3 regions of the Effusibacillus dendaii genome follow, and region 3 is predicted to be linked to each of the others. Evidence: predicted binding sites of a transcription regulator. Region 3 holds the regulator's gene; each other region holds the start of a gene.
What was found. The regulator Rex, encoded in region 3, represses fermentation and respiration genes when NADH is low (regulators of the CRP and FNR family bind a similar motif). The targets are predictions, from matches to a motif close to TTGTGAAATATTTCACAA.

Region 1 (10,131 bases), 1.5 Mb from region 3:
TCGAAAGGATTACCAGAGGCCATATAGCGAATACAAACGCAAAGCCCCAGATGAAGAAGATAACACCCATGATAAACGGGACGCCACTGCTATTTGGCATATGGATCTTTTCATACTTGCCTTTGAATAATACATGACCTTTTTTCTTGGCATCCCACAATGCTTCAATTGAATTAACTTGCGGCACAACAGCAAAGTTATATGCGGGTACCGGAGTATGAGTAGCCCACTCGAGAGTACGCGCATCCCACGGATCGGAACTGATATCTCTTGAAGCATAACGAGTGCTGTAGTAGATGTTGTATACGATCAAAACAAAACCTGCTGCAAGCCCAAGTGCTCCGACAAGCGCAACCATGTTCCAAGGTCCAAATCCAGTTGCTTCAGAGTAGGTATACATCCGTCGAGCCTGACCATCTAAACCGGAGAAGAACATGGGCATGAATGCCAAAAGAGTGCTGACTGCGATAATCCATGCCGCCAATTTTCCGATTTTCTCATTGAGCATGAAACCGAACATTTTTGGCCAATAGTAAGTGAGACCGGCCAGCATCGCAAATACAACACCAGGAATAATAACCATGTGGAAGTGAGCTACCAAGAACATAGTATTATGGTATTGGTAGTCAGCAGCTGACATTCCAAGCATGACCCCGGTAACCCCGCCGATTGTGAAAAGCGGGATGAAAAGCAATGCATAAAGCATTGGAGTGGTAATTTCAATTTTCCCTTTCCAAAGCGTGAACAGCCAGTTAAAGATCTTAACCCCAGTCGGAACGGCAATTGCCATCGTTGTAATCGAGAAGATACTGTTAGCTACTGCTCCCTGACCCATAGTAAAGAAATGGTGCGCCCATACTAAAAATGAAAGTAGGGAGATGATAACCATTGAGGCAACCATAGACTTATAGCCATACAGGTTACGGCGTGCAAAGGTTGAAATAACCTCACTATAAATACCGAATGCCGGCAGAATCAAGATATACACTTCAGGATGTCCCCAAACCCAGAACAAGTTTGCCCAAAGCATATCCATACCGCCATTATTTGTTGTAAAGAAGTGTGTTCCAAACAGGCGATCCATTGTCCCCATTGCAAGCGCCACTGTTAATACAGGGAAAGCGAAAACAATGATGACGTTAGCGATTAAAGCAGACCATGTAAACATTGGCATTTTCATCAATGTCATGCCAGGTGCTCTCATTTTAAGGATGGTAGTCATAAAGTTGATACCAGTCATTAATGTACCAATACCGGCAATCTGAATAGAAATCATATAATAATTTGTTCCTACAGATTGGCTGAATTCATTACCTGCAAGCGGGAAATAAGAGGTCCAACCTGCATCAGGAGAACCGCCAACTACGAAAGAGATATTGAATAGCATCGCACCCATGAAGAACAACCAAAAACTTAGTGCATTCAAACGTGGGAACGCTACGTCACGAGCTCCGATTTGCAATGGAACAACGAAGTTCATTAAAGCCATAATGAATGGCATAGCCATAAAGAGGATCATAACCACGCCGTGGGTTGTGAAAATTTCATTATAGTGCTGAGCATCCAGCAGCGTGTTTTCAGGGACAGCAAGCTGGGCACGCATCATTAAAGCATCTGCGCCACCACGGAATAGCATGAGCAAGGCAGATATCAGATACATAATACCGATCCGTTTATGGTCTACTGTTGTTAACCATTCACGCCATAGATAGCCCCATTTTTTAAAATAGGTTAAGCCGGCAACTATTGCGATAACAGTAAGACCGATGGCAACCATGGATGCGTAAATCGCAGGGTTTGGATGCGGTACGGCAAATCGATGGAAGAAATCCATACTTTTTCGACTCCTTTCGGGAACTGGATTCGTTACTGATTATGGTGTTCTGAATGTTCATTAGAATTGCTTGATCCATGATTATGTCCGCCATTTTCAGCAGTTGGGGGCGGGCTGAAATCCAAATGAGTTCCAGTGAATGTTGCTTTTCCAAGGTGACCAGGTTCTAATAACTGATCGAATTTTTCTTTGGTAAGAGGTTGAGCGGTGGCTTTCACTTCTTTTACCCAATCGTCAAATTTGGATTGAGGCATTGCTTCGACGTCAAACGTATTTTCAGCGAATCCTTTCCCGCTGAAGTTTGCATTTCGACCCATGTATTCACCTGGAACGTCAGCCGCCAAGTGTAATGTGTTGACCATGTCGCTCATAGCGTATTTTTGTCCACCAAGTTGTGGAATCCAGAAACTGGTGATCGGGCCGTATGAATAAAGTTTAAATTCAAGCGGTCGGTCTGTTGGAATATACAAATAATTAACTGTTTCGATACCTTGTTCAGGATAACTGAAATGCCATTTCCAGTTAGATGATGAAGCATAAATGACTAATGGTGCTTTACCTTCGTATCCTTGCGGTGTTGCCTCGACTTTATTGTTGCTTTGAACAGAAACAATTGAAAGAAAAATGACAATTAAAACTGGAATCCCCACACAAATCGCTTCCACAATCGGATTCCCTTCAATGTGAGGTGGTTCATAATCTTTACTTTGTTTAGAGGCACGGTATTTTAGTAACATAAATACCAAAAGTGCGAAGACAGCAATGACAATAAACGACATTATCCAAATAGATAACATTATGTCATCGGCTTGCGTTTGAGCTTGAGGCCCTTTAGGATCCAAGACCGTTAATCGGTTTCCGCAACCGCTTACCAATAAGGCTGGTATACCGACTAATAGTGAAACCAAAATGCCTTTTTTTGATCTCATTTTTTCTTCTCCTTTCATCTGGACAGGGATAGTACGAGGATAGTTTGTGTCGTTTTTCACAGACTGGACAAAAAATAAAATAATGTGCAACAAGTAATGACTATTTTCTTTACCGATAGTAACATAGGTTCCTTCAAAGATTTAGCGCCAATACTCCATGGTTTGTGACAATACCTCAAAGATTTTGTGAAAAGATTTAGAAGGAAAAACATGTAAGTCATTTTGTTATTTTTTTGGCTGGGGGAGCAGAAATCGGGGGAACGTGTATTCTGATGTATCCCCCTAAAGTCAGACAGATTGTCCGTCAACAGCAGACAACTTATACCGGCTATCATTTCGGATTCTGGTGAGAAACGAATTGGACAGTTAAACGAGGAGGCCACAGGGCCTCTTTTTAATCTCTTAGGGCATATAAATGTGATACTCTGCTTTTGCGAAATGTGATTCAAAAATCGGTAGCAGGAGAAACGGAAACCCATGTGGAAGGTAAACGGGTAGCAGGTGGAGGGGATGACTGTGCGTGATACCCAGAAGGAACTGGATATTGCGAAAAATATTAAGATGATCGAATGGTTGAAAACGGAAGTCGTGGAGACGGTGGCCGTCTTGTTTCGCGGCTTTCAGCAAGGCAGCGAAACGTTGTTAAAGGGCGGATTAGCGAACCTGGTCGTGCTAAGTTATCTGATGGCCCGGCGGCTGGGAATGCGGTATTCGCAATTTGACTCGCAAATACGGGAGCAGATCCGACAAAATCTTGAAATGGATGATGCGTTTTTTGACTGGAGAGAAGATCTAAGCATACTTGAAGAGCATTTTCAAAACAAGAAGTAATCGATTTAAATAGATTTCCAATCTGCGTAGATTTTGCTTGAATACGAAACGATGGCTTTCATGGTATAAATAATGTAGAAGTTTTGTAGGTTGTTAGGGGGTCTTGTTATGAAGGTGATTTTTCTTAAAGATGTAAAAGGACAAGGAACCAAAGGGGAAATCAAAGAAGTGGCTGACGCTTACGCAAGAAACGTCTTGATTCGTCAAGGGTTGGCTGAGGAAGCTACAGCCGGGAACTTGAAGAAACTGGATGCGCAAATCAAAGCAATGGAAAAAAGAGCGCAGGAAGAGTTGGAAGAAGCGAAACGGCTGAAGGCCGTTTTGGAAAACACGACAGTCAGTCTAAAAACAAAGGCAGGCGAAGGTGGACGCGTGTTTGGGTCGGTCACGGCCAAACAGATTGCGGAAGCTTTAGATACGATGAAACTAAAAGTGGACAAACGCAAAATCGTCTTGGATGAACCGATTAAATCTTTGGGTACGACGATTGTTCCGGTCAAACTCCATCCGGAAGTATCTGCTGAACTGCGGGTCCATGTACAGGCGGAGTAAAAAAATATGAAAAAGCTGCTTGAAAAATTACATCTGATTCCAAACAGTACACTTCACCAAAAGCTTGAAAATGAGGAAGCGTATCGGCGGCAGGTAACGGCGCTTTTTGGAATACTGAGCAATCTTTACGGTGCGGATAAATTGGTGCTTCGCGCGGGGAAGCTGGAAGCGTTGCATTTGATGCGCTCATCTGATCTTGGTGAACGCGTATTGGGGTTGCAGCGGATCGTGTTTGAAAATCCAAATCTGTCTGATATTCCGCGGAAAGACCAAATCCCGGTTGTTTTGCAGGAGATTGAGGATGCGTTGGCAGATATGCTTGCGAGGCGATCTGTCGAGCAAGAAATTGAAGCGAAAGTAAGTGACAAAATGCAGGAGCGCCACGAGGAATACCTGCAAGAAATCAGAACGCAGCTGATTAAAGAAAAATCCGGCCCGGAAAATGCGCAGACGCTAAAGAAGTATGCCAAATTGGAAAAGCTGGAGCATATTCACTTGTCCCGTTCCACGCTGGAATTGATCCGACCAAAGGCGCTCTCCGAAATCGTGGGTCAGGAAAAAGGAATTCGTTCGTTGATTTCCAAATTGGCTTCTCCGTTCCCTCAGCATGTGATCATTTACGGACCGCCAGGCGTCGGGAAGACGACGGCTGCAAGGATCGTGCTGCAGGAAGCGGCTCGCTTGGCGAACACGCCGTTTGCTTCCGATGCTCCGTTTGTGGAGGTAGATGGCACTACGTTGCGATGGGATCCGCGCGACATTACCAACCCGCTGCTTGGATCGGTGCATGATCCGATTTACCAAGGGGCGCGTCGCGATTTGGCCGATACGGCGATTCCTGAACCCAAGTTGGGGCTTGTCACAGAAGCGCATGGCGGTGTTCTGTTTATTGATGAAATTGGGGAACTGGATCCGATTTTGCAAAACAAGCTGTTAAAAGTGCTGGAGGACAAACGGGTGCAGTTTGATTCGCCCTATTATGATCCGGACGACAAAAACGTGCCGAAATATATCAAGAAGCTGTTTGAAGAAGGGGCGCCGGCAGACTTTATTTTGATTGGGGCTACGACCCGTGATCCTTCCGAAATCAATCCGGCGCTTCGTTCTCGCTGTACGGAAGTGTTCTTTGAACCGTTGGTGCCGAACCAGGTCGAGGAAATTATTCGGGGAGCGGGGGAACGGCTTGGCGTATCGGTGGAAGCAGGCGTGCCCGAGTTGATTGCCCGCTACACGATAGAAGGACGGAAAGCGGTCAATGTGCTGGTTGATGCATACGGTTTGATGAAATATAGGGAAAGTAAAACGGGAGAAGAAACCGATTTGATCTGTCTCCAAGATGTCGAAGATGTGCTGCAGATGAGTCGGCTGCATCCGTATATCCGTGAGAAAAAGCAGGCGCGATGGGAAGTGGGGCGCGTCAATGGATTGGGAGTAGCCGGGTTCCTGGGATCTGTGATTGAAATTGAAGCGGTGGCGTTCCCTGCTCCAGAGAGAGGGAAAGGGCGGCTTCGTTTCAATGATACAGCCGGTTCTATGGCGAAAGACTCTGTGTTTAACGCGGCAGCCGTATTTCGGCGTGTGACCGGTCAGGACCTGTCCGATTTTGATGTGCATATTAATGCGGTAGGCGGCGGTCGAATTGACGGTCCGTCTGCCGGTGTAGCGATTTTTCTGGCTGCTTTCTCGGCAGTAACGGGTAAACCCATTCCTCAAACACTGGCAGTCACAGGTGAAATTTCCATTCAAGGACGTGTGAAGCCGGTGGGCGGGATCGTGGAAAAGATTTTTGGCGCCAGACAGGCGGGAATGACACATGTGTTGGTGCCGGAGGAAAATGCGTCGGACGTGCCGAATGATACGATAGGCATTCAAGTCACAACGGTCAGTACGATTGAAGAGGTTTTGGCGATCGCATTTCAGCAAGAGCCTTTGAAAGTTTGCTAGTATCTGCAAAAGGAGGATGCTGCATTGGACGAACAACTGATTGAGCGGATACCTCCTCAAAATACGGAAGCGGAACAGGCCGTTTTAGGGGCTGTTCTGTTGCAGCCTGACGTATTGACTACCGTAACCGAATTATTGAAACCGGAAGACTTTTACCGTGCCAGCCACCAGAAGATTTTCGCCGGGATGGTGGAAGTTGCGGAGCGGGGAGAGCCGGTCGATATTGTTACGTTAACGGCTCATTTGCAAAATTTGGCGCAGATTGAAGAGGTCGGCGGCGTTTCTTATTTGGCCACCTTGGCCAATGTGGTTCCGACAGCGTCTAACGCCGATTACTATGCAAACATTGTCAAGGAAAAAGCGGTTTTGCGCCGTCTGATCCGGACGGCCACACAGATTGCCACATCTGGCTATGAGGGTACGGATGATGTGGTGGCATTGATTGACGATGCGGAACGGCGCATTATGGATCTGTCGAATGAACGGGTCGGCCGGGGATTTACGCCAATTAAAGATGTGCTGCTGTCTACGTTCGAACGGATCGAATTTCTGTTTGCCAACAAGGGTGGCGTTACAGGAGTACCGACAGGCTACCCGGATTTGGACCGAATGACGTCTGGATTTCAACGATCCGATTTGATTATTGTGGCAGCCCGTCCTTCGGTGGGCAAAACCGCGTTTTCCTTGAATATCGCGCAGAATGTAGCGGCCCGCGCCGGTGTTCCAGTCGCGATTTTCTCATTGGAAATGTCGAAGGAACAATTGGTGCAGCGGATTTTGTGCGCGGAAGCCATGCTAGATGCAGGCAAATTGCGGACCGGATTTATGGAAGACGATGATTGGCCGAAATTAACGATGGCGGTCAGCACGTTGGCGGAAGCGCCGATTTTTATTGATGATTCGCCGGGTGTTACGGTGTCTGACATACGTTCCAAGTGCAGGCGGCTGAAACAAGAGCATGGGCTTGGCATGATATTGATCGACTATTTGCAGTTGATTCAAGGTCGAGGGCGAAGTGATAACCGGCAGCAGGAAATTTCCGAAATTTCCCGAACGCTGAAAATGATCGCAAGGGAACTGGATGTGCCTGTGGTGGCGTTGTCTCAGTTAAGCCGTTCGGTAGAACAGCGGCAGGATAAACGCCCGATGTTGTCCGACCTGCGGGAATCGGGGAGTATTGAGCAGGACGCTGACATTGTCGCGTTTTTGTATCGGGATGATTATTACAATCCTGAATCGGAAAAGAAAAATATCATTGAAATCATTATTGCCAAACAACGGAACGGCCCAACCGGCAAAGTGGAGTTGGTATTCCTTAAAAACTTCAACAAGTTCGTCTCTTTGGAAAGAGAGGCGGTCAGTTAACCGATCGGCTTTGCCACGTGCAGGCCGATTTTTTCTTGTAAGCAACGCGCGCAAAATTTTACTTGTACGCAAAAAAAAAAATCGCCTATTCGGCGAGGTGTTACATAATATCTGTAAAGTAGTTGACGACTTGCTGGATCGACAGGAATGGAAATACGAATACCATTCCGAATGAGAGGGCAAACCCTTTAAGAAAAGCTGTGATATTTCGCATAAAACATACCTCCTTTAATTGAGTTGACAAGTTAGTTTGTATACGAAATGTAAATTGATTGTATCACTTTTTGAACAATTTGTGAACATTTCTTTTGAAGCGAAACAAGCTGATCTTTTCCGGACAATCAGTGATACGAACAAATTTATAATTTAATGTATAATTGTTCGTGTTTTTGCTTGACGATCGTTGCGTTTCTTGCTACACTCACAAAGGGTATTTCTGTATGAATTTACTCCGTTAGGTGATTGTAAAAGATATGGAGGTGTTGCCGCATGGCAACCTTAGTGGTGGTAGGTACGCAATGGGGCGATGAAGGAAAAGGCAAAATCACCGACTACTTGGCGGAAAAGGCGGGAGTGGTGGCCCGTTACCAAGGAGGAAACAACGCGGGTCACACCATCTCAATCGGAGGAAAACAGTTTAAACTGCACCTGATTCCATCCGGGATCTTTTACCCAGATAAAATTTGTGTGATCGGAAACGGTATGGTTGTAAACCCGAAAGCATTGGTAGAAGAGTTAACATATCTTAAAAATAACGGTGTATCAACTGACAATTTGCGAATTTCGGATCGGGCTCACATCGTGATGCCGTACCATATTCGATTGGATGAATTGGAAGAGGAAAGCAAGGGCGCAAATAAAATCGGCACTACGCGTAAGGGAATCGGGCCTGCTTATATGGACAAAGCGGCTCGAATGGGAATTCGTATGGTAGACCTGTTGGATGCAGAAGAGTTTTCAGTGAAACTGAAGCGGAACCTGCAGGAGAAAAACCGTGTTTTTGAAAAGCTGTACGACGCAGCCGGGTTTGATTATGAAGAGGTCTATAAAGAATATCTGGGCTATGCAGATGTGCTGCGACCCTATGTAGCCGACACGTCGGTGGTGTTAAACGAATCGATCGATGCCGGCAAAGATGTGCTGTTTGAAGGGGCGCAAGCGTCAATGCTTGATATCGACCAAGGCACCTATCCTTATGTAACGTCATCAAATCCGGTTGCCGGCGGAGTTTGTATCGGTTCTGGCGTGGGGCCAACGAAAATCAACAAAGTAATCGGCGTGGTAAAAGCATACAGTTCCCGGGTGGGAGACGGACCGTTTCCGACCGAACTGTTGGATGAAACAGGGGAGTACATTCGGGAGCACGGGCACGAATATGGAACCACGACCGGACGCCCGCGGCGTGTCGGATGGTTTGACGCGCTTGTGGTTCGTCACGCACGCCGTGTATCGGGACTGGACGGAATGGCGATTACGCGACTGGATATTTTGACCGGGTTGAAAGAACTGAAAGTATGTACTGCCTATCGGTATAAAGGTGAAGTGCTTGCGGAATTCCCCACCAGCCTGAAAGTACTGGCCGAGTGTGAACCGGTATATGAAACTTTGCCGGGGTGGGATGAAGATATTTCGGGTGTCCGTTCGTATCAGGACCTGCCTCGGAATACACAAGCTTACATCGAAAAAATAGTGGAAACGACAGGTGTCCCGTTAGCCATCTTCTCGATTGGCCCGAATCGGGAACAGACGGTTCCAATGATGGATGTATACAGCGCTTAAAAGGCGCTGTTTTTTCACGGTGGATTTTATCCAAGAATTCCAGCAAAAAAGGGTTGCACTGCGAACAGCCTTCGTGATAATATACATCTTGTCGTCGCGATCACATGTCAATCGCACAGATGAGGACGACAAAAGAGCCATTAGCTCAGTCGGTAGAGCACCTGACTTTTAATCAGGGTGTCGCTGGTTCGAGTCCAGCATGGCTCACCATTTTTGGCCCCATGGTCAAGCGGTTAAGACACCGCCCTTTCACGGCGGTAACAGGGGTTCGAATCCCCTTGGGGTCACCAAACAACTATATAGTTGGCTCGGTAGCTCAGTTGGTAGAGCAGAGGACTGAAAATCCTCGTGTCGGCGGTTCGATTCCGTCCCGAGCCACCATTCAGGAAGGGGGCTAGCCCATTTTTGGGAAGCCCCCTTTTTGATGTGATGTGATTGTTACGTTACGTGAGTTGATTCAACTCTTGATCCAGCATCTCTTTTTGCTTGTTCATTAATGTAATCGCCTGTTCCGAAACGGAACTGAGTTTCTGATACAAACTGCGGGAACTAATGGCGTCTCCTTCCCGCACTTCGTTGAAGATTTCCTCCGCCAGTTCACGGCGGCGGTGACCCAGGTCGCGAAGCTGATTGCCGAGGTGTTCAAATTGATTGCGATCCATCAGGTATTCCCTCCATTTGATCGGATTGTTTGTACTGCTTGTTCCACCTTATTTTTCGCGCAAACGACAGTGAGCAGAACGCTTTCCCCTGTTACATGCTCGCCTGCCATGCCGCTTGCGGCCGGATCGGCTGCCAATAAAATTCGGGGGGTACGCCCGGAAGGTTGGGTACCTAATGACAATTCAGCCAGACTGGGAATATTGCCGGTAATCGGATTCTCCAGTTGTTCTGTAG
Region 2 (10,131 bases), 240 kb from region 3:
CATCCAGATTGCTGCCCTGACCTTCAAAGACGTTCATAATCGGGCTTAACGGCGGTACATACCAAACCATCGGCAGCGTCCGATACTCAGGGTGCAGCGGCAGCGCAACCCCGTATTCGATCGCCAGCTTGTAAATCGGCGAACGGCGGGCCGCTTCCAGCCAATCGTCAGAGATGCCATCGCGCTTCGCCTGCTCGATCACATTCGGATCATTCGGGTCAAGAAACAGGCTCAACTGCGCTATATACAGATCCTTTTCCGCAGGTGTGGAGGCAACTTCTTCCACCCGGTCCGCATCGTACAGCAAAATGCCGATATAACGGATGCGCCCCGTACAGGTTTCCGAGCAGACAGTCGGCAATCCGGCCTCAATTCGCGGGAAACAAAGCGTGCATTTTTCCGCTTTCTGGGTCTGCCAGTTGAAATAGACTTTCTTGTAAGGACAGCCCGACATGCAGTACCGCCAGCCTCGGCAGGCCTCCTGATCGACCAGTACGATGCCGTCTTCATCCCGTTTGTACATCGCGCCAGACGGACAGGACGCAACGCAGGAAGGGTTCAGACAGTGTTCGCAAATGCGCGGCAAATACATCATGAACGCCTGTTCAAACTCCATCCGAATCTGTTCTTCCAGCTTTACCGCATTCGGATCCCGCTTGCCCGTTACGTGAGCGCCGGCCAGATCGTCTTCCCAGTTCGGTCCCCATTGAACATCCATATATTCGCCGGTAATCACCGACTTGGTGCGGGCGACCGGCTGATGCTTTTTCTGCGGACTGTTGGTTAATGTTTCATAATCATAGGTCCATGGCTCATAATATTCGTCGATCGTCGGCAGATCCGGGTTGTAAAAAATCTTGCCGAGCGCCAGTTTGTTCACTTTGCTGCCGGAACGGAGTTCCAGCTTGCCGTTTTTTAAAATCCAGCCGCCCTTGTGCTTATCCTGGTTCTCCCATTCAATCGGATAGCCGACCCCCGGTTTCGTTTCGACGTTGTTGAACCAGATATATTCCGCACCCGGTCGGTTCGTCCATGTGTTTTTGCAGGTCACGCTGCAGGTGTGGCAGCCGATGCATTTATCCAGATTCATCACCATTGCGACTTGTGCTTTAATCTTCAAGCCAGTTCACCTCTTTCAGCTTGCGTACCGCCACGTACAGATCCCGCTGGTTGCCGATCGGTCCGTAATAGTTGAACCCGTAGCTGAGCTGTGCGTAACCGCCGATCAATTGCGTCGGTTTTAAATGAATCCGGGTCGGACTGTTGTGCGTGCCGCCCCGTTCGTTTGTAATGGTTGAACCGGGCACGTTGATGTGCCTATCCTGCGCGTGATACATATACATCGTGCCGCGCGGCATCCGGTGGCTGACAACCGCTCTCGCTGTGACGACACCGTTTCGGTTATAAACTTCCACCCAGTCATTATCCGAAATGCTCGCTTCCGCCGCATCCTGGTCGTTGATCCAGACGTTGGGTCCGCCACGGAACAATGTCAACATGTGCAGATTGTCCTGATAGGTACTGTGAATGTTCCACTTGCCGTGCGGGGTCAGGTAACGCAGCACAATACTCTGATCCTTCTCAGCCGGTTGTTGATCCTGGCTGGCAAATACCATTTTGGGCAAAGTAGGCTTATAGATTGGCAACCCTTCCCCATACTCCCGCATGATTTCATGATCCAGATAGAAATGCTGGCGACCGGTCAGAGTGCGGAACGGCACCAAATGCTCAATGTTGGTGGTAAACGGCGAGTACCGTCTGTCGCCTTTGTTCGAACCGGTAAATACGGGAGTCGGGATGACCTGTCGCGGTTGCACGGTAATATCGGCGAACGTGACATGTTCGGCCGCCCGTTCCTCTGCCAAATCAACCAGTTCCAGGCCGGTTTTCTTCTCTTCCGCTTGCCAAGCTTTCATTGCCACCTGCCCGTTTGTTGCACTGGATAATGTCAAAATCGCCTCGGGAACCTGCCGGTCGCTCTCAATAGTGGGCAGCCCCTCTGAAACGCCCGGTTTGTCGATCGTTCTGTTTAGTTTTTTCAACTGTTCATACTGGTCTTGGACAGGAAACGAGATGCCGTGCGCCCCGACCGGATTTTTCCGGAGCAGCGGTCCCAATGCGATAAACTTGTCGTAAATCTGCGTGTAATCCCGTTCCACAACGACAAATTTGGGCATCGTCTTGCCCGGTACGGCTTCCGTTTCTCCTTTTTTCCAATCGAGCACTCTGCCGAACGGCTGGGCAATCTCTTCCGGCGAGTCGTGCATCAACGGTACGCTGACGATGTCTGTTTTCGGTTCCGGCAGGTAGGTTTTCGCCATCTCCGCAAAGGTGCGCGCCAGCCCTTTAAAAATCTCCCAGTCCGATTTTGCTTCCCATGGCGGCGCAATGGCCGGATTGAGCGGATGCACAAACGGGTGCATGTCTGTACTGCTTAAATCGTGTTTTTCATACCAGGTAGCGGCTGGCAGCACAATGTCGGAATGGAGCGCGTTGCCCGCCATCCGAAAATCGAGGCTGACCAGCAGGTCCAGCTTTCCTTCCGGCGCCGACTCATGCCATTTCACTTCCTCCGGCCGCAGTTCGCCGCTGTCTTCCGACAGAAGACCGTTCGAAGTGCCAAGCAGGTGTTTCAGGAAATACTCGTGTCCCTTGCCGGAACTTGAGATCAGATTGGATCGCCAGACGAACAGGGCGCGCGGAAAGTTTTGTGAACTGTCCGGATCTTCCACCGCGAACTGCATATGGCCGCTCTTCAATTCGTTGACTGACGGTAACGGGTGCGTCCCGCCAGGGGCGATGCCAATCTATCCATCGACAGATCATCATACCGCCATTGATTGGTGGCGAAGTACCAATAGGAAGTGGCGTTTTGCAGCCTTGGCGGCTGTGACCAGTCACGCCCGAACGCGATAGTGGACCACCCCTCAATCGGACGTAATTTTTCCTGGCCGACATAATGCGCCCAACCGCCGCCATTGACACCCTGCGAGCCGGTCAGCAGAACCAGATTCAGGATAGCCCGGTAGATGGTGTCGCCATGAAACCAGTGGTTGATGCCGGCGCCCATAATGATCATCGAGCGTCCTTTTGTATCCACCGCATTCTGCGCAAATTCCCGGGCGATTTGGATGGCCAGATTACGGTCAACGCCGGTGTGCGCTTCCTGCCAGGCGGGCGTGTACGGGCGGGGATCTTCATAACCGTACGGATAATCCCCCGGCAACCCCCGATTTATCCCGTAATGAGCCAGCATCATGTCGAATACGCTGGTGACATAGATCGTTTCACCGGCCCGTTCAATCTTTTTGGCCGGTACGTCGCGGCGAAATGTTTCCCGTCCTGTCTCATCAAAATAAGGGAATTCCATTCGGACGATTTCGTCCTGACTGCCAAGCAGTGTCAGCAACGGGTCAATCGGTTGACCCTGCTCGTCTTCCAGCTTCAGGTTCCATTTGCCCGTATCTGCCCAGCGGTGGCCGATGCATCCGTTCGGACACACCAGCCGATTTGTTTTGGAATTGATCACAACAGGCTTCCATTCCGGATTGCTGAGCGGATATCCCAAGTCGCTCGCAAGCAGGAACCGGTCGACCGTGAACAAATCCCCGTTTTTGCGCAGTGTAATCAAAAAAGGCAAATCGGTATATCGCTTGGCATAATCTATAAAATACGGGGTCTTCTGATCCACATAAAACTCTTTTAAAATCACATGTGTCATCGCTTGTGCCAGGGCTGCGTCAGTACCCGGTTTAGGAGCCAGCCAATTGTCGGCAAACTTGACGTTCTCCGCATAGTCGGGGCTGATCGACACCACTTTCGTTCCTTTGTATCGGGCTTCTGTCATAAAGTGAGCATCCGGGGTGCGGGTCATCGGCACATTCGAACCCCACATCATGATATAGCCGGAGTTGTACCAATCGCTGCTTTCCGGCACATCGGTCTGCTCGCCCCAAACCTGCGGCGAAGCGGGGGGAAGATCGGCGTACCAGTCGTAGAAGCTGAGCATCGGCGCCCCCAACATGGAAAGGAATCGGGCACCCGACGCGTAACTTACCATCGACATGGCAGGAATCGGCGTAAAGCCGGCGATCCGGTCCGGACCGTATTTTTCGATCACATAGATGAGCGAGGCGGAAATCAATTGATTGATTTCCTGCCAGGATGCCCGCACGAATCCGCCTTTGCCGCGGGCTGCCTTATACTGTTTCGCTTTCTCCGGATTTTCGACAATGTTTTTCCATGCTTGCACCAGATCGTTCGTTTTTTGCAGTTCTTCCCGCCAGAACTTCAGCAGGACTCCCGCACATACGGGTATTTGACACGCAGCGGACTGTATACATACCAGGAAAAACTGGCGCCTCGCGGACAACCGCGCGGTTCGAATTCCGGCATATCAGGGCCGGTCGTCGGATAGTCGGTCTGCTGATTTTCCCAAGTAATGATGCCATCTTTGACAAACACTTTCCAGCTGCAGGAACCGGTACAGTTGACGCCGTGCGTAGTGCGAACCACCTTATCGTGCTGCCAGCGGCGACGATAAACCTTTTCCCATTCCCGTCCTTGCGTGGACAGTTCGCTCCAGCCGTCCGAATACTGTTCGGCCGGGCGGAAGAATCGCAATTTTTTTGATAAAGGAGTCGACTTTTTCTTCATCTGGGTCTCCCTTCCACCATTGGCGGTAAAATCGATTTTTTAAAAAATTCGTTCTTTACAATCAGTTTATCTGACGGACCGTCTCTTTCGTATCAGGGAAAATTCCGATACTGACGGTGAAAAATCCTGATTTTTGCGGTTGTTTAACAAACGATTTGCCGCAGTTCTTCCTTTTCCGTATCGGTCAAAATGCGTTCTGCCATCGGAAACAGCACATGTTCTTCTTTCCTGAAATGGTCGAACAGAATCGAGCATGCCTTCAACAGCGGAGCGACCACTTCATCGACTGTCTCTTTTCCAATCGAATTGCCAATCCGGTCGACTGCCGCTTCAAATTCCGCCAGATTCCGTTTCGCCTCGCTGTGTTCATACTCCATCACGGCAATGGGGCCGGTTTCAGTGCCGATATAGCGTCCCATCATCGGGAACAGTCCGTCTTCCTCTTTGGCCGAATGGACTTCCAACTCCTGATGGAACCGTTTCTCCTTATTCACAAGTTCCTGAAATGCGGAACCAAGTTTGGCATCGGCAACTTCCCGTAACTGGTTCGCGTTCTCCTCCATTTGTTCCATCTGCCGACGAAGCGGCGAATGTTCTTCCCACAACTGTTTTAGGGCGGCGCAATAAGACACGGCGGCAGACGCATCGCCGAATTGGCTCAGGCAGCCTGCATGTTCGTTACGGCTCGGTTCAAACATGACGATCACTCCTTTGAATTGGTAACGTTATTGTATTTCCGGAATGAACCCGCGGTTGTTAAATATGTCACAGATGTGTTGACAAAGCTGTGAACAAACGGAAACAAAAAGCTGAGAGTCCAGTTTGATCTCCCAGCTTCCGTTTTGCATCGGTTAGGCTGCCTTGCGCAGATGCGGTTTGCCGCCATCTTGTTGTTCCCTGCCCATGCCCCGTTTGACCAAAAAGCAGGTCAGCGTGAACAGCAGCAACAGATAGAATCCCAGCGCGTATCCATCCGTTGCGTCTTTGACGATCCCCATTACGACGGGCGGAAAGAAACCGCCAATACCGCCCGCCGCGCCAACGATTCCGGTTACGATGCCCGTCGTTTTTGGAAAATACTGCGGCACCAGTTTAAATACGGCACCGTTTCCGATTCCGACCACAACGGCGGCCAACAGACAGACGAGTGTCATTAGCAGCAATTGTCCCAACGCCAGCCCCAGTGTAACAGCCGACAGGGAAACCAGCAGAAAAACGAACGAAAGCACTTTGTTGGCGCCGAATCGGTCCGCCAGATACCCTCCTGCCGGCCGTGCCAATGTGGCCAATACCACGAACACGGCAGCCCGCATGCCGGCATCCACCGGAGTAATTCCAAATACATCCACCAGCAAACTCGGCAGATAAATACTGAACGAAACGAATCCGCCGAATGTGACAAAATAAAACAGGGACAAAATCCAGACCATTGGCTGCTTCATCGTCGCAAACTGTTCCTGCAGCGTTTTTACCGTTTTCGGCCCGACCGGGTCGCGAGTAAACAGGAAGATCGCGGCGGCTGCCAAGGCGCAGGGAATCACCAAACTCCAAAACGCCCAGGAAATCCCATACTGTTTGGCGATAGTCGGCAGTAAAAATCCTGCCACTGCCGTACCAAAGTTCCCCATACCGGTCACGCCAAGCACCAGACCCTGTTTTTCAGGCGGGTACCACTTGGCCACGGAAGAAATACCAATCGCGAAAGAAGTTCCTGCCATCCCGAGCAGGAATGCCCAGGTGATATACGAAACATACGAGTTCGCATAGCCGAGACCAATCGCCGGGGCGATCAGGAACAGCATCAGCAGCGAGTAGACTTTGCGGCCGCCGAACCGATCGGTCAGAATCCCTAGGGGAATCCGCATGATCGACCCCAAAAGCACGGGGATGGCAACCAGTACGCTTTTCTCCGTTGCGGTTAATCCGTACAATTTCTGCAATTGAGCGGCCAACGGTGACAACGCGGCCCATACGGCAAACGCGATCACCATCGACAAGGTGCTAATCCAGATAACTGCCGAAGCACCTTTTTGAACTGCGGTTTCGGAATTAGACATCTGTTCCACCTTCTTCCAAATAATTATTGACACATGGTACACTCGTGCCAATCCCATTATTTTTTCTCGCCAGTCAAGGCAAGGTGATCAAAATCACACTTCACAAACCTGATACAGTACGGACAATTTGTTCAAAAATGGTTCTAACTTAACCCCTCCTCAATTCCGATTTCCCCACATCCGGATTCGTAAACGTTTACAATTCTGTTTTAGTAAGGGGCGGCATCAAAAGGAGTCGGAGAACTCCCTGAACCGATTCGCGGAATTACCCGATTTAAAGTAGAACCCCCCCTTCCAAACAAACAAAAAAACGCTCGATGACGCCAACCGTGACAAACGGCTGCCAATCTTCGAGCGCTTCTTTTCTGTTCCTCTCATTATCGGACGACCCATACACTGCAAGGTGCATGGTGCAGCACTTAAGAAGGAAGATCTTTCGCATCCAAATGCTCTGCCCGAATGGAAGAAGGCGTATAAAAAGTCGCCTCTCCCGCCACTATCATAGAAGGATAAACGAATCGAATCTTGTATTCAGTCTCAGGCAATTCGGCGAACGTTTTTATCCCCCATTCGACCGCTTTATCAGATCCTGTTGAATTGTCAACAGCCACCCGTACACGTTTCAACATTTGACATCTCTCCCATCTTTGAATAAAAAACTCACGGAACCGCCCGTGAGTTTCTTACTGCCCGTTATGATTTAACGAACCACCAAGACGGAACAGGGCGCATTGTGCAGCAATTTGGCGCTGACGCTGCCAAGCAGCACAGAAGCCACCGCGCCGTGTCCTTCACTCCCTACGACAATCACATCAAACTTGCCTTTTCTCGCCTCTTCGCAGATTACGTTCGCCGGATTCCCCACAAGCGTTTCGTGCGTCACGCGCTGCTTGTCAGGAAACTGCTGGAATGCGAGGTAGGAAGGGGTGTCCTCCGGAATCTCCAGCATACTCTCGATGCGAAAATCGGTAGGAATATAGCCGCCTATATCTCCTACAGGAACGAACGGTTCAAAAACATATAAAATGTGAAATTGAGCTGCAGGCAATGCCCTATATGCATCAATTGCCCAATCGACCGCTTTTTGTGCGGGTTCCGATCCGTCAACCGCCAACAATATTTTTCCTAACATAGGAATGCATCTCCCTTTATCTGGATTTGTTATTCTCCTTGCGCCATTCGTGCTTCCTTACACTTTCATTGTAACGGGAGGCGTACAAAAAATAAGTCAGGGAACTCCCTGATCATGAACCGGAATGTTCCCTGAATTTGGCATCTGTTTTCCCTGTCAAAATCATCAAAAATGAAGGATGGGAGAATTGATCCCATCCCTACGGTTCTTAATCAAGTTTTATTTGACCAATTCCTATTTAATTACGCGGATATAAAAGTAAATGTCCTGACCTACCTTCTTTGGCTCGGTCACAAGTTGGTATCCATGTTTAACCGCCTCTTCCGGAACACTTCGGAATGATTGCGGACAATCTGCAATAACTTGTAAAATCTGGCCGGCTTTCATGGTTTTTAGCGCATCCAGCGCATATATGACGGGGTACGGTCAGGGCTCGCCGCGAATATCCAAGGTGTAATCTACATTTTCAATTTCTTGTGACATACCTAAGCCTCCGTTGTACGGTGAGTAAGGTGTTCAGTTTCTTGATTTTTAAGCCCACTTCCATAACGATATCTGGATTCCCACCAATTGGAGAGTAAAAACCAGACAATCAGCATCACAATCGTTCCAAACAGTGCTCCTGCAGGTCCCCACAGTTCAATCAAGTTCACTTTTGGCCAATTTTTAGCAAGCGCGTTAAAAATTCCAAGGTGATCCCACCCGTATGCCAAAAGGGTAGCCCCGACAATATTGCCTACCCCCACAACCCAGAATAACAATTGCCCTTCCATTGCGCGATACATCATGCCGGTTTCACATCCACCGGCAAGCACGATACCGAATCCAAAAAGCAGCCCACCGATTGCGGTACTAGGAGCCGCCACTTTGATGAGAGCGACGGAACCGGTTTGAATATAGAAAAATGTTATCACAACACTGACCATCATACCAACCGCGATAGCTTTGGACATAATCGCACGACCACTTATCCATAAATCGCGGAAAGCGGAAGTGAAGCAAATTTGTCCTCGTTCAATCAGAATACCAAACATAGCTCCCGCTATACTTGCAACAGCCAAAAGATGCTTACCGGCCGCGAAGAAATACACCACGACTCCGATGTAGAGACATGCAATCAGTAAACCTAAAATAGGTTGAATGTTGAAACTCCGTGAATGATCTTCCACAATCGGCTTCGGGGAACCTTTTCTCAAATTGGGTTTTCCAAGCCACCATCGTGTATTTACCACTTTGACACCGAAGAAGGTTCCAATGGCTGTTGTAAGCATGAAAATCCATGAATGAAATGAAAACTGAGGAACACCGGTGAAAAATGCGGCAAGATTACAACCAAGTGCAAGCCGTGCGCCAAATCCGGCTATAATTCCACCAATAAAACCTTGCACAAGGCGGCGTTTCTGTTTCGGGACGCGGATTTTGAAGTTGTTGCTAAGTAAAATCGTAATAAGTGCTCCCAACAACATTCCAATTACAATCCATCCGTCTGTGCGATCAGTTGGAGTGCCTTGCATGCCAATCAGCTTAAAATAGGCCCAATCCGAAACATCGACCCCGAACCACTTTAAAATGTGTCCTCCGAATCTGGTGAATTCCCCGGTAACGGCCCAAACAGTGCCCGTTATGCCAAAATAGAACGCACTAATCAAGCCGGCAATGCTGATCGCAATGTAAGGGTTCCAATATTGTCGAAATATTTTCGAATACAGATTCATTGAATTTTGCCTCTCCCCTTCAAAAAGTATTATAAATATAATAACTTTATTTTATTATATGTAGGATATATTCCACAATCATCATTTTTGGCTTCTTTAAGTCTTTAGCCCAAAAAACCGGTATTCCTAATCTGAACTGTGACCCTCTTACGGGTGACAGTTCAAATCTAAGGATACCGGTTCAGGTTGTCATCAATGTCTTTGTCAGCTATACCCCTTATCGAAGCTTAGGATTGGCCAAGAGCGGAATGCGTTTTCGCAGCCAAGGGATCACGTACCGATCCAGGCCGATTTTTCCGGCATTCAACCCGGCCACCATAATGATGATGGCCATGATCAACATTTGCGGATTGGTGCTGCTGGTACCGGCCAGCAGGAACATCGTGTTCATAAACGCCCCCGCCAAGGCGGCAAACGTAGTCAGACATCCTGTCAACAGTGCGATCCCGACCAGTACTTCCCCCCACGGAACCAGATAGGTGAATACTTTTGTATTCGGAATCACCGCACCGTTCAGGAAATCCATAAACCACCCCTGTACTTCCGGGTGTGCGCCCGTCCCCTTGCTCAA
Region 3 (10,131 bases):
TGAGAACCGGAAGGTTGCCGCAAACTAATCCAAATGCAAAGTCCGGGGGTGAAAGTCTTGTTTGACAAACCGTTTGATCAATTGTTTCGGGCGCTTCAACGTATCGAAAAGCAGCTGGCCGGTGCCGGTCTGGAAGAAAAACAGATTTTGCAGGAAGAACTGATTGCGTTGCGTGCGTTATGTGACCGATTTGTGGAAAAATGGCTGACTTTTGAAGAAAAAATCTCAAATTTGGCCGATCAATACAACCTTCAGATTGATACTGTGGAGTCTCCGGCCCCGGTTTTCAAACCGCAACCCCAACCGCAAGCGCCTGAAAAAAAGATCGAATGGCAGCCAATATCCGGAAAGGCTGCAGATAAGCCGGTAAAAGTGATGGCGCCTCCTCTTCTGCCAAGGGCGGAAGAAGAACTCTTAATTCAATCCTTTCGAAAAGGGCTGGGATATTTTGATTTACTTATGTACCCGGATGCGATTCGCGAACTGGAGAGAGTGGTGGAGTTAGACGGAGATTTTATGATCGCGCGTCTCTATTTGGCGTTTGGGTATGCAGGCAAAAAAGAACACGGGAAAGCGATTGAACAGCTGCATGTAGTCGCGTCCGCTGTAAAGGAACCGTTCTTAGCCGCCACGGTGCATCATACGTTTGGCCATATTTATGCGGAACAAGAACAGTTCCAACAAGCAATTGAACAGTTTAAGCAGGCAGCTTCCCATTTTAAAGAGTTCCGCGATATACATTTTAATTTGGGCGTCTGCCAGTACAACTTAAAACAATACAACGAAGCACTGGCCTCTTTCCTGGCGGCGCTTGACCAGGAACCGAACGATTGGGAGGCGGAACGGATTGTATCGGCCATTTGGCGTCGGCTCGGTTCGCTGCCAAAAGCGATTGCGCACATTGAAAAAGCATATCGGTTGAATTCGACAGATTTTCATATTTTAATGCAATACGGGGATCTGATGCTGCAAAACGGGCAAGTTGGGCTGGCGTATTCCTTGTATGAACGGGCAAACCGTTTTCATCCCTATGAAGTGGAGCCGATTGGAGCAATTGGTTGGCTTCATATGCGAGAAGGAAACTACCCGGATGCGATTGCCTGTTTTAAAAAACAACTGAGTTTAAAACGTGACCACATTCAATCCCAGATCAATTTGGGGTGGGCCATGCTGATGGCGGGAGACTATCAGAGAGCGGGCCGAATCTTCACGCGGGTCATGCAGCGGTTCCCTCAATCGATAGAAGCGCAGATTGGAACGGCAAGAGTTCTGTTTCAAATGCGGCAAACCGACGATGCACATCAGATTGTTAGCCAGATCATGGAATCCGGCAATTTCACACAACGCAAAATCGGCTTGTTGCAATCCGGCTGTTTCGCGTTACAAGAGGGAGACTATCGGACGGCTATCGAACGTTTTGCCTCTGCTTTGCAAATTGATCCCCGTTGTAAAGAAACCCTGTTTTTTAAAGGTGTTGCCCATTCCGGTTTGGGAGAATCAGAGCTGGCCGAACAATGTTGGCATCGTTTGCAGGAAAACCCGGTCCCGTTATAGAATTGTAACGAAATTATTAGTTCGGGGTGACCTGTGTGCAAAACCCTTATGTTGTGATAGATCTGGAAACAACCGGCTTCTCGCTGAAGGAAGACTCCATTGTGGAAATCGGCGCTGTTCGTATAGAAAACGGCCAAATTTCCGATACGTTTTCTACCCTTGTGAAGCAGGATCGTCCTTTGACTGACATTTGCAAGGAACTGACAGGCATTACAGACGATGATCTGGCAGATGCGCCCACACTGGAAGAAGTGATTCCGCAATTTCTTAAATTTGTCGACGGTTACAATTTGATAGCTCATAACGCTTCGTTTGACGTTTCGTTTCTGAATGCAGCATTTGAACGTTGCGGCTATTTGCCTGTTTCCGGACGATGTATCGATACATTGGAACTCGCGCAGATTTTATGGCCGCAAGAAACCGGGTATGCGCTGGAAATGTTGACGTTTAAGTATGGCATTCCGCATGAGAAATCGCATCGAGCATTGTCGGACGCAAAAGCTACAGCCGAATTGTTTCTGCTTTTGCAGAGGCAGGCAAAACAGCTGCCGTTGTTGGTATTGCAGCAAATTGAACAGTTAAACATGTTTGCGGATTGGAACTTGCGGGATTTCTTTGCAGAGTTGTTACAGGACCCGGTCAAGTTGGCACAAACGGAAATTCCTGAAGGATGTACAGTGATTCAGCAGCTTGTTCATCGGCCTGTGGAAATAGCGGAACGATCGGCCGATCGGCGTGAACCATTGGAGTTTGATGCGGAAACGGCAACGAGTATCCTGTCCAACCAGGGGCCGCTTGCCGATCAATATGCAGATTATGAAGAGCGTACGTCACAGATGGAAATGGCGCGTACAGTAGCGGATGCGCTGCTGTCGAACCAGCATTTGGTGGTGGAAGCGGGAACCGGAACAGGCAAATCGCTGGCCTATCTGGTACCCGCCATCTATTATGCGGTGGCTAGCGGGGAACGGGTCGCAGTCGCGACCCATACCATCAATTTGCAGGAGCAGATTAAAGACAGAGACCTGCCGCTGCTGCAGCAGATTTTGCCTATTTCGTTTCGCGCGACTGTTGTCAAAGGACGAAATAATTATGTTTGCATGCGAAAAGTGGCGAACGGCATTCATTCACAGGGGATGGTCGGAGACGCCAGCGAACGTTCATTTTACGCCCGTATGCTTACGTGGTTGTTGGAAACGGCGGCCGGTGACAAAGAAGAACTGAATTTGCAGGGATCACACATCGAACTTTGGAACCGTGTGGCAAGCGACTCTGATTCCTGCATTGCCAAAAAATGTCCGTGGTTTCGCAATTGCTACTATTTTCGCAATCGGTCGGCTACCGAGCAGTCCGATCTTTTGATTACAAATCATTCGCTCGTTTTCACCGATTTAAACGCTGATCACCGGGTACTTCCCGCTTACAGCAGCCTGATTGTGGATGAAGCGCATCATCTGGAAGACGAGGCAACAAAACATCTAGGGGAGGAGGCCGGATATTATCAGTCGATTGCCGCTTTAAACAGACTGGTCCGAGAAAACAAACAGGGTTTGATTGTGCAAATGCGTACCCTGATTGGTTTACACCCCGAATTTGCCTTGCTGGCTCGCATTCTCGACGAAATGACAGATACGATTGCAACGGTCCGCCAACATGCGGAAGAAACATTCCGGCTGCTGCAAACGTTTGCGATCGAACAGGCGAACAATCGGGAAGGCGGTCGGTGGACCGTCCGGATCCATCATATGCACACAGAGCTGCCGATTTGGCAAGCAATTCTGTCTGCGTTTGATAATCTGCAAACGGATACAATGACGTTGCGGCAATTGATGAAACGTTTGGAACAGGAAGCGCGGGAACATGACGATGAAATTATCGGTTTCTCTACAGACATCTCCGGGCAGATTCAGGAATTTGATCGGCAAACCATGACCATGACCCGTTTTTTCCGTGAGGCGGCAGGTGTTTCAAACGAATCGGATCGGTCTGTTTTATGGCTGGAGGCGGACGAAAAATCGGTCAGGCCTGCTGTAAGTTTGCATGTGACTCCTGTCCATGTAGGTCAATTGCTAAATGAAAAGCTGTTCGAAAAAAAAGATTCGGTTGTGTTGACATCTGCAACAATTACTGTCAACCAGGGATTTTCTTATCTAATAGACCGATTGGGCCTACGGCAATCGGAACAACAGGGAAGGCTCTTAACCCTTCAGGTCGAATCTCCGTTTGATTATAAAAAACAGGCCCTTCTCTGTATTCCTACGGATGTGGTACCGGTGAAAGGTGTTTCGGACGAAACATTTGTTGATTCGTTCTGTCAGTCGATTACTTCACTTGCCCGCATCTCCAAAGGGAGAATGCTTGTGCTGTTTACCTCTCATAAAATGCTGCGTGATGCGTATATGAAGGTGAAGCCAGCGCTTGCCGAGCATGGCATTCGGCTGTTTGCGCAGGGAATCGATTCCTCCTCCCGAATGCGGCTTGTTCACCAGTTTAAACAGGAAGAAAAAGCGGTTCTGTTTGGCGCCAACTCATTTTGGGAAGGTGTTGACATACCGGGTGAAGATTTGTCCTGTCTGGTGATCGTAAGACTGCCGTTTTGGCCGCCCAACCATCCGATTGCGGAAGCCAGAACAGAAGCAATTGAAAAAGAAGGGCGAAACGCATTTATGGAATATTCGGTTCCGCAAGCAATCGTCCGTTTTAAGCAAGGTTTTGGCCGCTTAATCCGCTCCAAAAAAGATACGGGCGCGATTGTCGTCTATGATCGCCGATTGGTAGAGGCAAGATACGGCCGCCATTTCATAAAATCCTTGCCAAACCCTTGGATTTATCAAGGACCGGAGCAGGATATACTGAAAGTGATTTACAACTGGCTAAAAAATTAAGAGTCTATTAAATTTTGATTGCGAAACTTTTTCACTTCCTCTATGATGAAGAATAAGACTCTCATCATGTGGGGTGGTCATATTGAACATGACTCACTTGGAAGCAGGAAATGTTGAGGAAGAGATTGTACTGGCACAGCAGGGGAACGCGCAGTCAGTAGAGAGAGTTCTGTCCCAATTTCAACCGTATGTCAGGTTGCGTGCACGTTCTTTCTTTCTTGCCGGTGCGGAATATGAGGATTTGGTGCAGGAAGGTATGATCGGTCTGTATAAGGCGATACGTGACTATCGGCGAGAGAAAGAAATCCCTTTTCGGGTGTTTGCCGAGATCTGCATTACCAGACAAATCATTACCGCCATAAAAACGGCTAGACGGCTGAAACACCAACCTCTGAACCAGTATTTGTCGTTATATGGTCTTGCATCAGACGACGAATCGAACCGATCCTTGCTGGATACGATTCCTTCCCCGCACGGAAATGAACCGGATGAGATGATTATTCACCAGGAGCAGTTGATCGAGTTGCAATTAAAACTTCGGAAAATTCTGAGTTCGTTTGAGTATCAAGTGCTTTCCTTGCATGCAGAAGGCCATTCGTACAAAGAGATCGCAACGTTGATGAATTCTTCCACAAAGGCGATAGACAATGCGTTATACAGAATTAAACGGAAGATGGATGGCCACCACCATTTGAACAAAGCAAAAATGTCGTCCTAGAAATTGCGGGGGTGGAAATGAAAACTCCAAAAATTTCAGAAGCGGTAATCCGCAGATTACCTGTATATTTGAGATACTTGCAGCATCTTCACGAAATGAACATTACAACCGTTTCTTCGCTTGATCTGGGTCAACATTTGGAAATGAACCCGGCTCAAATTCGAAAGGATCTCGCCTATTTCGGCGAATTCGGAAGAAAAGGCATCGGCTATGATGTGGAATACTTAATCGCCAAAATTAAGCAGATACTGAAATTGGATAGACGTTTAAACGTTGCCTTGGTGGGGGCGGGCAACCTGGGAACTGCGCTGTCAAATTACAACCGCTACACCAACGAGAAAATGAAAATTGTCGCCATTTTCGATTCGTTCCCGGAGAAAATAGGCACCAAAATCGGAACGGTTAAGGTGCAGCCGATTCAAGAACTGGCAAAGACGGTCAAAGAGCAGGATGTAAAAATCGGCATCATCACGGTCCCGGCAACGGAGGCACAGAAAGTGGCGGATCAGATGGTGGAGGCTGGCATCAAAGGAATTTTGAACTTCGCTCCGATTACGATGCGTGTACCAAACCATGTGTATCTCCGCAACGCAGATTTGACCACCGAACTTCAATCGCTTGCCTATTATATCGGGTAACCCTTCCGCTGGAAGGGTTTTTTCTATATCAAAACTGATAATATCACCCGGTCGGGGAAAACTACGGAAAACAGTCTCAACGGAGGGATCGCATGCTGGAGACACTGCTCGCGGAATATCCCGTACGGCTTACCAATCTTGACAAATTGCTTTGGCCGGAAGCGGGTATTACAAAATCGGCCTACATCGAATATGTCATCCGGATGGCAGCGTACCTGCTCCCTCATCTGAAAGACCGACCTCTGACGCTGGTTCGCTTTCCGCACGGAGTATCGGGAAAATCGTTCTACCAAAAAAACGCTCCGCCGGACACGCCGGAGTGGGTCGCCACATATCCGGTTTATTCGGCCGAAAGCAAACGGGTTGTCCACTATATACTGGCGAATAACACGGCCACCTTAATCTGGTTGGCAAATCAAGCCTGTATCGAGCTTCACCCGTGGTATTCCAAAATTCAGGCCCCAAACAATCCGACAAATATTGCGATTGATTTGGATCCTTCCGTACCTGGCTTCGAAAAAATCAAACATACCGCGTTTTTAATCAAAGAAATTCTCGACGATCTGCAGATGCCCAGCTATCCGAAAACATCCGGCGCCACCGGACTGCAGATTTTTATTCCGCTCCGTCCCGGATTTTCGTTTGAACAGACAAGAAAAGTCACAAAATTTATTGCTCATTTCATGGCCCATCAATATCCTGATTTGGTCACGGTAGAGCGGCTGGTCAAAAACCGGGGAGACAAAATCTATATTGATTATCTGCAGCATGCTCCGCATAAAACGCTGGTAGCTCCCTATTCTCCCCGGCCCCATCCGGATGCGAAAGTTTCCGCGCCGCTTACATGGCGGGAATTGGCACAAGGAGCCGTTCCGGAAGATTTCACAATACGTACGATGCCGGAACGGGTTCAACAGGTGGGGGATTTGTTTCAACCCATGGAACAAGCGGGTATCGACATTACCGAAATCTTACATTTCATCGAAAACCACCCTTATTTCGACGTGCCGTATTGACATTTAGAATACCCGCTGTTTAAATGAAACCGTAACAGACAGATCGGACGAACACGGAAGTATTACCGGGGAGGATCGAAATGAGGGCTGATTTTGCCATAATCGGGGGAACAGGCGTGTATGACGCTGGTTTATTGTCATCAGTCGATCACCTCCAGATCGATACGCCGTTCGGTGTTTCATTCATTGATATAGGGGAGTATGCCGGACAACAAGTGGCGTTTCTCTCCCGCCACGGAAAAGGGCATGCGGTTCCGCCGCATCGGGTCAACTATCGTGCCAATATTGCCGCGCTCCGGCAGCTTGGCGTTAAGCAGGTGCTGGCGACAGCAGCTGTTGGTTCTTTAAAAGAGGAAATCGCTCCGGGCGAATTATTGATTGTGGACGATTTTATAGATATGACCAAAAGCAGAGAAACCACCTTTTACGAAGGGGAAAATGGGGTGGTGCACATCGATATGAGCGATCCGTACTGCGGTCGGCTGCGCCGTCTTATCGCGGAAACGGCGGATCGAAATGGAATCGAAGTCAAGCCGGGAGGCGTCTACGTGTGCACAGAGGGGCCCCGTTTTGAAACGACGGCTGAAATTCGCATGTATGCAAGGCTTGGCGGCGACGTTGTCGGTATGACATCTGTCCCGGAGGTCGTCTTGGCAAAAGAAGCGGAGATGTGTTATGCAACTGTCGCGATCGTGACCAATTATTGCACAGGCATTGCCGACTCATTTTTGACTCATCAGGAAGTGGCAGACACGATGAGAGCCAACATTGAAAAAGTGCGGCGTTTGTTTTTTGAGTTGATCAAACGCGGCCTGGAAGAGCGAACCTGCCGATGTCCACATGCTTTGGCGGAATTGGGATCGCTTTAAAAATTTACATAGATTAGTGGTTGGGATGGGGGATTGCCGTGCGGGCGATGGAATGGAACGGAGAAACACTTTTGCTGCTTGATCAATTACAGTTGCCCGGGGCAGTAAAATGGATCGAATGTTCGGACGTGGAACAGGTGGCAGAGGCAATTGAAACGATGAAAGTGCGCGGAGCGCCGGCGATTGGTGCGGCCGCCGCATTCGGTATTGTGATGGGAGCCCGACAGGCTGTCAATCGCGATAAAAATGAATTTTTCAACCAAATAGAACGGATTTGTGACCGACTGGCCAGAACGCGTCCGACAGCAGTCAACCTGTTTTGGGCGATTCAACGTATCAAGTCGTTAATCGAGACTAATGCGGATCTGGATGTGCCGCAGATCGTGGAACTGATTCGACGGGAAGCGGAGTCCATTATGACGGAGGACATCGCGATCAATCAATCAATCGGTCAAAACGGTGAGCCTTATATCCCGAAGGGGGCCCGAATCTTAACGCATTGCAATACAGGTTCCCTGGCAACCGCAGGGTATGGCACGGCGCTTGGTGTGATTCGTGCCGCTCATTCAGCGGGCAAAGAAATTACCGTATGGGCGGATGAAACCCGTCCTTACCTGCAAGGTGCCCGTTTGACCGCGTTCGAACTGCAGCAGGATCAGATTCCTGTGACGATCGTCACCGATTCGATGGCAGGTCATTTAATGAAAGAAAAGAAGGTCGATTTGGTCATTGTAGGTGCGGACCGAATCGCGGCAAACGGTGATACAGCCAACAAAATTGGCACGTATTCACTCGCCGTCCTGGCGCATTATCATCACATCCCTTTCTATGTGGCGGCTCCCACGTCCACCTTGGATTTCTCCATCAAAAGCGGGGAGCAAATCGAAATTGAACAACGATCAGCCGATGAGGTGTTATCGATCGGCGGTATCCGAATTGCGCCGCCAGGTGTTGCTGCGTTGCATCCTGCGTTTGATGTGACACCGCATTCGCTTATTACGGCGATCATAACAGAAAAAGGTGTCGTAGAATCACCTGACGCCAACCGAATGGAATATCTCAGGGGGAAGGGTTAAATCAGATGGAGACACAAGTAAGGGAGATCAAGGAACAAGTCTTGCAAGCTGCCAAAGAAATGCATGAACAGGGACTGGTCGTATCCGTTTGGGGAAACTTGTCGGCGCGAATACCCGAAACGGATCAGATCGTTGTGACTCCCAGTGGGGTAGACTATCGAACGATGCAAATTGACGATCTGGTCGTCGTAGAAATGGGAACGGGAAACGTAATAGAGGGACGCCTACGGCCGACATCGGAACTCGCCCTGCATTTAGCCATACTGAAAGCGCGCAGCGATGTGAATGCGGTGATGCATACTCATAGCATCTACGCATCTGCCTGCTCCACCGTTCATAAGGAAATCCCGCCGATTGTTGAAGATTTGGCACAGGTGGTAGGCGGCTCTGTATCCGTTGCCCGTTATGCATTGCCGGGCACGCCAGAATTAGGTGCCTGTGCCGTCAAATCACTCGGCAGAAAAAATGCGGTACTACTCTCCAATCATGGGGTTGTAGGAGTTGGTCCGAACGTGATGGAAGCGCTGCGAGTCTGCCAAATTGTGGAAAAAGGAGCCCGGATTTTTGCAATTGCAAAAACGATTGGCAGCCCGGCCCTGCTTTCCGTTGATGATGTAGAGTATCTTAGAAATAACTATCAAAACTGTTATGGACAGGTTAAGCAGGAGGTGTGACATGAAAGACACTCTTTTAATAAAAAACGCATCCATCCTGCCGATGACAGAAGCCGGTTGGATCGAAACCGGCTATCTGTTGATCGAAGGAAACCGGATCCGTGAAGTCGGGTCAGGGTCTTATCATGGGAAAGCGGACACGGAAATTGATGCAGCAGGCAAAGTGGTTATGCCGGGTCTTGTCAATACGCACGGCCATGCCGCAATGACATTATTGCGTGGTTATGCGGACGATCTTCCTTTAATGGAATGGTTGGAAACAAAATGTTGGCCGGTGGAAGACCGAATGACGGCAGACGATATTTATTGGGGAAGCCAGTTGGCGATTTTGGAAATGATTAAAACAGGCACCACCTGTTTTACAGACATGTACTTTTTTATGGACAGGGTGGCTCAGGCGGTTGAGGAGACGGGAATACGTGCTGTGCTGGGCAGGGGAATGATTGGATTTCCGCCCAAAGGGGAGCAGGCGCTGCGGGAAAGCGAACAGTTTGTCAGAACATGGAACGGTGCGGCTAACGGACGTGTTACCGTTACTTTGGCACCGCATGCCCCTTATACTTGCCCCCCCGATTACGTAAAGCAGGTGGCTGAACTATCTGCAGAACTGAATGTTCCAATCCAAACCCATCTCTCGGAAACAAAAGGGGAAGTGGAACGCTGTCTGGCCGAACATGGCTGTACACCGATTCGCCTGATGG

Region 1: qoxA (cytochrome aa3 quinol oxidase subunit II) is a predicted target of Rex. The motif match lies at 2,948-2,965, and genes of this name have one in related genera.
Region 2: skT53_RS00830 (hemerythrin domain-containing protein) is a predicted target of Rex. The motif match lies at 5,410-5,427, and genes of this name have one in related genera.

Annotation. Positions count from the first base shown of each region.
Region 1 is NZ_AP023366.1:2,375,861-2,385,991, forward strand. Features, by position in the region: gene qoxB (cytochrome aa3 quinol oxidase subunit I) at 1-1,834, opposite strand, end outside; gene qoxA (cytochrome aa3 quinol oxidase subunit II) at 1,867-2,763, opposite strand; gene skT53_RS12880 (MazG-like family protein) at 3,280-3,594, shown strand; gene rplI (50S ribosomal protein L9) at 3,703-4,146, shown strand; gene lonC (Lon family ATP-dependent protease) at 4,153-6,090, shown strand; gene dnaB (replicative DNA helicase) at 6,115-7,455, shown strand; gene skT53_RS12900 (adenylosuccinate synthase) at 7,945-9,234, shown strand; tRNA gene skT53_RS12905 (tRNA-Lys) at 9,369-9,444, shown strand; tRNA gene skT53_RS12910 (tRNA-Glu) at 9,450-9,524, shown strand; tRNA gene skT53_RS12915 (tRNA-Phe) at 9,540-9,615, shown strand; gene skT53_RS12920 (hypothetical protein) at 9,678-9,896, opposite strand; gene skT53_RS12925 (hypothetical protein) at 9,896-10,131, opposite strand, start outside.
Region 2 is NZ_AP023366.1:159,549-169,679, reverse strand. Features, by position in the region: gene narH (nitrate reductase subunit beta) at 1-1,120, opposite strand, end outside; partial or broken gene skT53_RS00835 (nitrate reductase subunit alpha) at 1,110-4,656, opposite strand; gene skT53_RS00830 (hemerythrin domain-containing protein) at 4,800-5,354, opposite strand; gene skT53_RS00825 (MFS transporter) at 5,508-6,713, opposite strand; gene skT53_RS00820 (hypothetical protein) at 7,133-7,342, opposite strand; gene skT53_RS00815 (universal stress protein) at 7,414-7,845, opposite strand; gene skT53_RS00810 (sulfurtransferase TusA family protein) at 8,080-8,259, opposite strand; gene yedE (selenium metabolism membrane protein YedE/FdhT) at 8,331-9,560, opposite strand; gene skT53_RS00800 (DoxX family protein) at 9,778-10,131, opposite strand, start outside.
Region 3 is NZ_AP023366.1:396,297-406,427, forward strand. Features, by position in the region: gene skT53_RS02070 (tetratricopeptide repeat protein) at 58-1,554, shown strand; gene dinG (ATP-dependent DNA helicase DinG) at 1,590-4,439, shown strand; gene sigH (RNA polymerase sporulation sigma factor SigH) at 4,528-5,157, shown strand; gene skT53_RS02085 (redox-sensing transcriptional repressor Rex) at 5,175-5,795, shown strand; gene ligD (non-homologous end-joining DNA ligase) at 5,888-6,811, shown strand; gene mtnP (S-methyl-5'-thioadenosine phosphorylase) at 6,892-7,680, shown strand; gene mtnA (S-methyl-5-thioribose-1-phosphate isomerase) at 7,728-8,756, shown strand; gene skT53_RS02105 (class II aldolase/adducin family protein) at 8,762-9,430, shown strand; gene skT53_RS02110 (amidohydrolase) at 9,432-10,131, shown strand, end outside.